2 regions of the Vogesella sp. XCS3 genome follow, and region 2 is predicted to be linked to the other one. Evidence: riboswitches for the same ligand, from Rfam matches in the RefSeq annotation. Region 2 holds a riboswitch; the other holds the start of a gene.

Region 1 (3,397 bases), 1.4 Mb from region 2:
CCACCAGCGTATAGATCTCCACTTCCACCGTGGCGTAGCGCTGGCCGCCCAGCAGCAGCGCCAGGCCAAAGCCGGAAAAACAGTACAGAAAAATCAGGCACAGCGCCGACGCCAGCCACGGCCGCACCACCGGCCACTCCACCCGCCAGAAGGTACGCCACGGCGAGGCGCCCAGCGTGCGCGCCACCGCCAGCCGGCTGGCCGGCACCTGCTCTAGGCCGTCGACGCCGGCGCGTACCAGCAACGGCAGGTTGTAGAACAGGTTGCCGTACAGCAGCAGCCACGGCGTGTCCTGCAAATTGACACCGGCCACACCGTGCGGGCCGAACAGCGCCAGCACCCCCATGCCGGCCACCAGCGTGGGCATGACAAAGGGCAGCATCAGCATGCGCAGCAGCAGGCGGCGGCCGGCAAAATCGAACCGCGCCAGCACCCAGGCCAGCGGCAGGCCGATCAGCAGCGCCAGCGCGCAGGTAGCCAGCGCCTGGCCTAGCGACCACGCCAGCCGCCACTGGATATAGCTGCCCTGCAGTAGCGCCAGGCTGAAACCGGCGTGGCCTTCCTGCAGCAGGCGCGCCAGCGGCGCGGCCACCATCAGCAGCAGGAAGGCCAGCGGCAGCAAGGCTGGCAAGGTACGGTAGCGGTTCATCGGCAAGGGTCGGGTCGGTTGGCGGTACGGGTCATGGGGTGCGGTATCTGTACAAAGGCGCAAGGGCGCCGCAGGCGCCCTTGCTACGCGGTGCCGCGGCCAAGGTTGGCCGCAGTGGCCATCAGTTGGCCTGTTTCACCACCAGGCGGTTCCAGCGGCTGACCCAGCCGGCTGTCTTGCTGTTCATCGCTGCCAGGCCAGGGTTGCTGAACTTGGCCGGTTTTTGCGCGTGGGCAAACACCGGGTCGATGGCGGTACCGGCTACCGCCGGGTACATCCACATCTTGGTTTGCAGGCCGGTTTGCACGCCTTCGCTACGCAGGAAGTCCACAAACGCCTGCGCCGCCTGCGGCTCCTTGCCGCCCTTCAGCAGCGCCACGCCTTCTACTTGCAGGAACACGCCGCCTTTGAGCAGCAGGTTGGCGGTGGGCGATTCGCTGATTTTTTCCTTGCTGTAGAACACTTCCGCCGCAGGGCTGGTGGCGTAGCTCACCACGATGGGGCGGCTGCCGCCGTTGCGGCTGAAATCGGTGTAGTAGGCCTCGCTCCAGCCCTTGCTGACTTTCAGGCCGTTATCGCGCACTTTTTCCCACCATTTGAAGGCGCCGTCTTCACCACGGTCGGCGATGGTGGCCAGCAGAAAGGCCAGGCCGGTGCTGGACGTGGCCGGGTTCTGCACCACCAGCAGGTCTTTGTAAGCGGGCTTGGCCAGGTCGTCCAGCGTGGCTGGCAGCGGCAGCTTGGCTTTGGCAAACCAGGCTTTATCGTAGTTCAGCGTGACATAGCCGTAATCCACCGCTACAGCGCCTGGCAGCTGGGCGTCTTTTTCGGTGCGGCCAACCTTGCTGCTGGTGGGCGCCAGAATGCCGGCGGCACTGGCCTTGGCGATTAGCGTATTGTCGATGCCGTACACCACGTCGGCAATCGGGTTGGCGCGGGTCAGGATCAGTTTATTCAGCATCTCGCCAGCGTCGCCGCCTTTGACGATGGACAGCTTCACGCCGTTTTGCTTCTCGAATTCGGCAATACGGTCTTTGGGCAGGCTGAACGAGCTGTGCGTCATGACGCGCAGCTCGGCGGCCAGGGCAGACAGGGACAGGCCGGCAAGAGCCAGCAGCAGTACAGACTTCTTCAACATTACAGACATCCTCTTTTGGTGATGACGCTACCAAAAAAGAAAGCGGGACACGGGCAGACGCCCATCACGCTCCCTCCGCTGGCATTATCCAGATCAGGTTCTGGGGTATGTCTCAGCCCGCACGCGCAGGCACCCCCGGTGATCGAGCCGCGAGTATAGAGCTTTGTGTCACATTCGTTAACACCTGCCTGCCCACACTTCACATCCGGCCAACAAATAAGCGCCATACTTGATAGGTCAAACCATCAGGAACATGCCATGTTTTTGCTGCGTAAACTCGCCACCCTGGTGTGGCTGCTGCCGCTGCCCGTGCTGGCCGCCCCTATCGGCGAAGCGGGCGCCCGCCTGCTGCTTGGCCGTACCGGCTTTGGCGCACCGCCTGCACAGGTGGCCGCGCTGGCGCCACTGGAACGCGAAGCCGCGGTAGACCGCATTCTGGCCAGCAGCCGCACCGTGCCGGCTACGGCGCCGCCAGACTGGACCGCCGAGCCGCTGCTGCACCCGCCGCGCAAACAGCTGAGCGAAGAGGAAAAAAAAGCCCTGCGTGACACCGAAACCCGGCGCGGCCTCGCCCTGCGCGGCTGGTGGCTGCAGGAAATGGCCACCACCCCCAGCCCGGTCACCGAAAAACTCACCCTGTTCTGGCACGGCCATTTCGTGTCCGGCCAGAGCAAGGTCAAAAGCGCGCAGCTGATGTACCGCCAGAACACGCTGCTGCGGCGCGAAGCGCTAGGCAACTTTGCCACCCTGCTGCACGACATCGCGCGTGACCCGGCCATGCTGCGCTACCTCGACACCGCCGGCAGCCGCAAAGGCGAGGCCAACGAGAACTTTGCCCGCGAGGTGATGGAGCTGTTCACGCTGGGCGAAGGCCACTACAGCGAGCAGGACATCCGCGACGCCGCGCGCGCCTTCACCGGCTGGCAACTGGACCCAGACAGCGGCGAGCCGGTATTCCGCCCGCGCCGCCACGACGACGGCGCCAAGACAGTACTGGGCCGTAGCGGCGCGCTGGACGGCGACGCGGTGCTGGACACGCTGCTGGCGCAGCCAGCCACCGCCCTCTTCATCACCCGCAAGCTGTGGCTGTACCTGGTATCGCCTACGCCGGACGAGGCCACCGTGAACCGGCTGGCCGCCAGTTTTGCCCGCGACTACCAGATCAAGCCGCTGGTACGCGCCCTGCTGCTCACCCCGGCGTTCTGGCACAGCAGCGGCCAGCAAGTGAAATCGCCGGTGGAGCTGACAGTGGGCACCGTAGCCACCTTCGGCATTGCCGTCTCCGACTGGCAAGCGCTGGCCGTACAAAACCGCCGCCTGGGGCAAGACCTGTTCGACCCGCCCAATGTGCGCGGCTGGCCCGGCGGCGATGCCTGGGTCAACAGCGACAGCCTGCTGCTGCGCAAACAGTTTCTGGACAGCCTGACGCGCCCTGGCGGCAACAAGCCGCGGCCACAGATCGCACCGGACTGGCTACAACAGCACCCGACCGCTGCCAGCTGGCTACCGGCACTGCCTGCGGCCAACCCCGCCCCGGCCGCACCGCTACAGGCGCTACGCCAGCTGCTGCAAGACCCGGCCTGGCAGCTGCAATAAGGACACCACCATGC
Region 2 (3,397 bases):
TCGCCTCGCCGGCGCCGTGGTAGGGATCTTGCCCCAGGATCACCACGCGCACGGCGGCCGGGTCTACGTGCTGCAGCGCGTGGAATATCTGCCCGGCCGGCGGGTAGATGACGGCACCGCCAGCGGCACGTTCGGCGAGCTTGGCCTCAATTTGCTGCAAATTGGCTGCAATAGCCGGCTGCTGCAGCACGGCTTGCCAGGCGGCGGGCAGGGTGGCCAGGGCGGGGGCGAGGTAGTGCATGGCAAGTTTCCAGTAGAAAAAAGGCAAAAACAAAGCCGCCCGACAGGGGCGGCTTGGCGGTACAGCAACGGGCGCTCAGTAGTGCGCCATGCTCGGGTCCACATCGTTGGCCCAGGCTTCCACGCCGCCGCGCAGGCTCAGCACCTGCTCGAAACCGGCGTTCTGCAGGAACAGGCCTACCTGGAAGCTACGCACGCCGTGGTGGCAGATGGTAACAATGGGCGCGTCGTCCGGCAGCTCGTTGTGGCGCAACGGAATCAGGTGCATGACGATCTGCTGCGAGCCGGGGATGCGGCACAGCGCCACTTCCCAGTCTTCGCGCACGTCCAGCAGGTAGGGCTGGGGGCGGCTGCTGTCTGCCAGCCAGGCCGCCAGCTCTACGGCGTTGATTTCGCGGATCATCAGAAGCTGAAGCGCGACGGCTCGATGGCGTCCAGCTGCTGCAGGCGCGGCAGGTTGGTGTCGAAGCTTACCGCTTCCTGGTAGGCGTTTTCGCCCACACGGGTAATGACCTTGGCAATCATCACCGGGGCATCGCCCACGATCACGGCCAGGCGGCCACCTACGGCCAGCTGGGCTTTCAGCGCTTCGGGCACTACCGGGGTGGAGCCGCCAACGCAGATCACGTCGAACGGGGCCTGGCCTGGCAGGCCTTCGATACCGTTACCCACGCTGAGGGTCACGTTGCGGATGCCGGCGGTTTTCAGGTTGGCCGCAGCACGTTCGCTTTGCTCGGCGTCCAGGTCCACGCTGTACACGTGCTGGCTCACAGCGGCCAGCAGGGCGGTGAGGTAGCCGCTACCGGTACCCACTTCCAGTACCTTGTCGCTGGCTTTTACTTGCAGGTCTTGCAGCAGACGGGCTTCGACTTTCGGCTCCAGCATGGCGGTGCCGTTTTCCAGTGGCAGCTGCATGTCCACAAACGCCAGCTGGCGCTTTTCTACCGGCACGAAGTCTTCGCGCTTCACGTGAAACAGCAGGTCGAGAATGGAGGTGTCGAGCACATCCCACGGACGGATTTGCTGCTCAACCATGTTGAAACGGGCTTGTTCGAAATTCATTCGGAAACTCCGGGGGATCCAAGACAAATAGACTAAGGGCGATTCTGAAAGCCGGGCTGTGGCAACCCCGCTTCCACAATCGTCCACTAGATGGCAACTTGCGATTATCCCACATTTACCTTACCTTCACAGCATCGCTAGGGGTCCTGCGGCGCTTGTGTACCATTCGCACCAATGTGCAGATGGCATAAGTGCGGCGGGTGAGAGTTACCCTTCGAACCTGACCCGGATAATACCGGCGTAGGGAAGCGTAATCTGCAGACACCGCCCGCCGCGCCTTGTTCCGCCCGGCTTGCGGCCAACCTTGCAGCCGGGCCAGCCCGGGCCGCTCCTTGCGCCGTTTCATCGCCTTGGAGAACCCGCACCGATGAACGCGCCTGCAACACTGAACACCCAGATGGTAGTGGATTCCGCCGCCATCCAGCCACTGCCTAATTCCCGCAAGATCTACGTTGGCGGCAGCCGCCCCGATATCCGCGTGCCGATGCGCGAAATCAGCCAGGCCGACACGCCCACACAGTTTGGTGGCGAAGCCAACCCGCCCATCTATGTATACGACACCAGCGGCCCCTACACCGACCCGCACGCGCAGATCGACATCCGCTCCGGCCTGCCGGCGCTGCGTGCCGCCTGGATTACCGAACGCGACGACACCCAGCTGCTGCCCGGCCTGTCCAGCGACTACGGCCGCGCCCGCGAAGCCGACCCCAAGCTGGCCGACCTGCGCTTTAACCTGACGCGCCAGCCGCGCCGCGCCAAGCCCGGCCTGAACGTGACCCAGATGCACTACGCCCGCCGCGGCATCATCACCCCCGAGATGGAATACGTCGCCATCCGCGAAAACCTGAACCGCCAGGCCTATATCGAGTCGCTCCAGGCCACAGGCAACACCCGCCTGCTAGAGCTGATGACGCGCCAGCACGCCGGCCACAGCTTTGGCGCCCAGCTGCCGGACACCATCACCGCCGAGTTCGTGCGCCAGGAAATCGCCGCCGGCCGCGCCATCATCCCCAACAACATCAACCACCCCGAAAGCGAGCCGATGATCATCGGCCGCAACTTCCTGGTAAAAATCAACGGCAATATCGGCAATAGCGCGGTAACGTCGTCGATCAGCGAAGAAGTGGACAAAATGACCTGGGGCATCCGCTGGGGCGCCGACACCATCATGGACCTGTCCACCGGCAAGAACATCCACGAAACCCGCGAGTGGATCCTGCGCAACAGCCCGGTACCCATCGGCACCGTACCCATCTACCAGGCGCTGGAAAAGGTCAACGGCAAGGCCGAAGACCTGACCTGGGAAATTTTCAAGGACACGCTGATCGAGCAAGCCGAGCAGGGCGTGGACTACTTCACCATCCACGCCGGCGTGCTGCTGCGCTACGTACCGATGACCGCCGGCCGCATGACCGGCATCGTGTCGCGCGGCGGCTCCATCATGGCCAAATGGTGTCTGGCGCATCACCAGGAAAACTTCCTGTACACGCACTTTGCCGAGATCTGCGACATCATGAAGGCCTACGACGTGGCCTTCAGCCTGGGCGACGGCCTGCGCCCCGGCAGTGCCTGGGACGCCAACGACGCCGCGCAGCTGGGCGAGCTCAAAACCCTGGGCGAGCTCACGCAAATCGCCTGGCAGCACGACGTACAAGTGATGATCGAAGGCCCCGGCCACGTGCCGATGCAGCTCATCAAAGAGAATATGGATAAAGAGCTGGAATGGTGCCACGAAGCGCCGTTCTACACCCTGGGCCCGCTCACCACCGACATCGCCCCCGGCTACGACCACATCACCAGCGCCATCGGCGCCGCGCAGATCGGCTGGTACGGCACCGCCATGCTGTGCTACGTCACCCAGAAAGAACACCTGGGCCTGCCCAACAAGCACGACGTGAAAGAAGGCATCATCACCTACAAGCTGGCCGCCCACGCCGCCGACCTGGCCAAAGGCCACCCCGGCGCGCAGATCCGCGACAACGCGCTGTCCAAGGCACGCTTCGAGTTCCGCTGGGAAGACCAGTTCAACCTGGGCCTGGACCCGGACAAGGCGCGCGAATTCCACGACGAAACCCTGCCCAAGGACAGCGCCAAG

Evidence for each region. Region 2 has a riboswitch for thiamine pyrophosphate ahead of thiC (phosphomethylpyrimidine synthase ThiC). Riboswitches for the same ligand answer to the same signal wherever they lie in the genome.
Region 1: another riboswitch for thiamine pyrophosphate. It lies ahead of LCH97_RS06365 (thiamine ABC transporter substrate binding subunit); the one in region 2 lies ahead of thiC (phosphomethylpyrimidine synthase ThiC).

Annotation. Positions count from the first base shown of each region.
Region 1 covers NZ_CP085530.1:1,353,173-1,356,569, forward strand. The annotation lists gene LCH97_RS06360 (iron ABC transporter permease) at 1-649, opposite strand, end outside; gene LCH97_RS06365 (thiamine ABC transporter substrate binding subunit) at 771-1,784, opposite strand; TPP riboswitch at 1,840-1,934, opposite strand; gene LCH97_RS06370 (DUF1800 family protein) at 2,046-3,383, shown strand; gene LCH97_RS06375 (DUF1501 domain-containing protein) at 3,394-3,397, shown strand, end outside.
Region 2 covers NZ_CP085530.1:2,728,437-2,731,833, reverse strand. The annotation lists gene ung (uracil-DNA glycosylase) at 1-241, opposite strand, end outside; gene LCH97_RS13030 (rhodanese-like domain-containing protein) at 317-643, opposite strand; gene LCH97_RS13025 (protein-L-isoaspartate O-methyltransferase) at 643-1,302, opposite strand; TPP riboswitch at 1,432-1,566, shown strand; gene thiC (phosphomethylpyrimidine synthase ThiC) at 1,670-3,397, shown strand, end outside.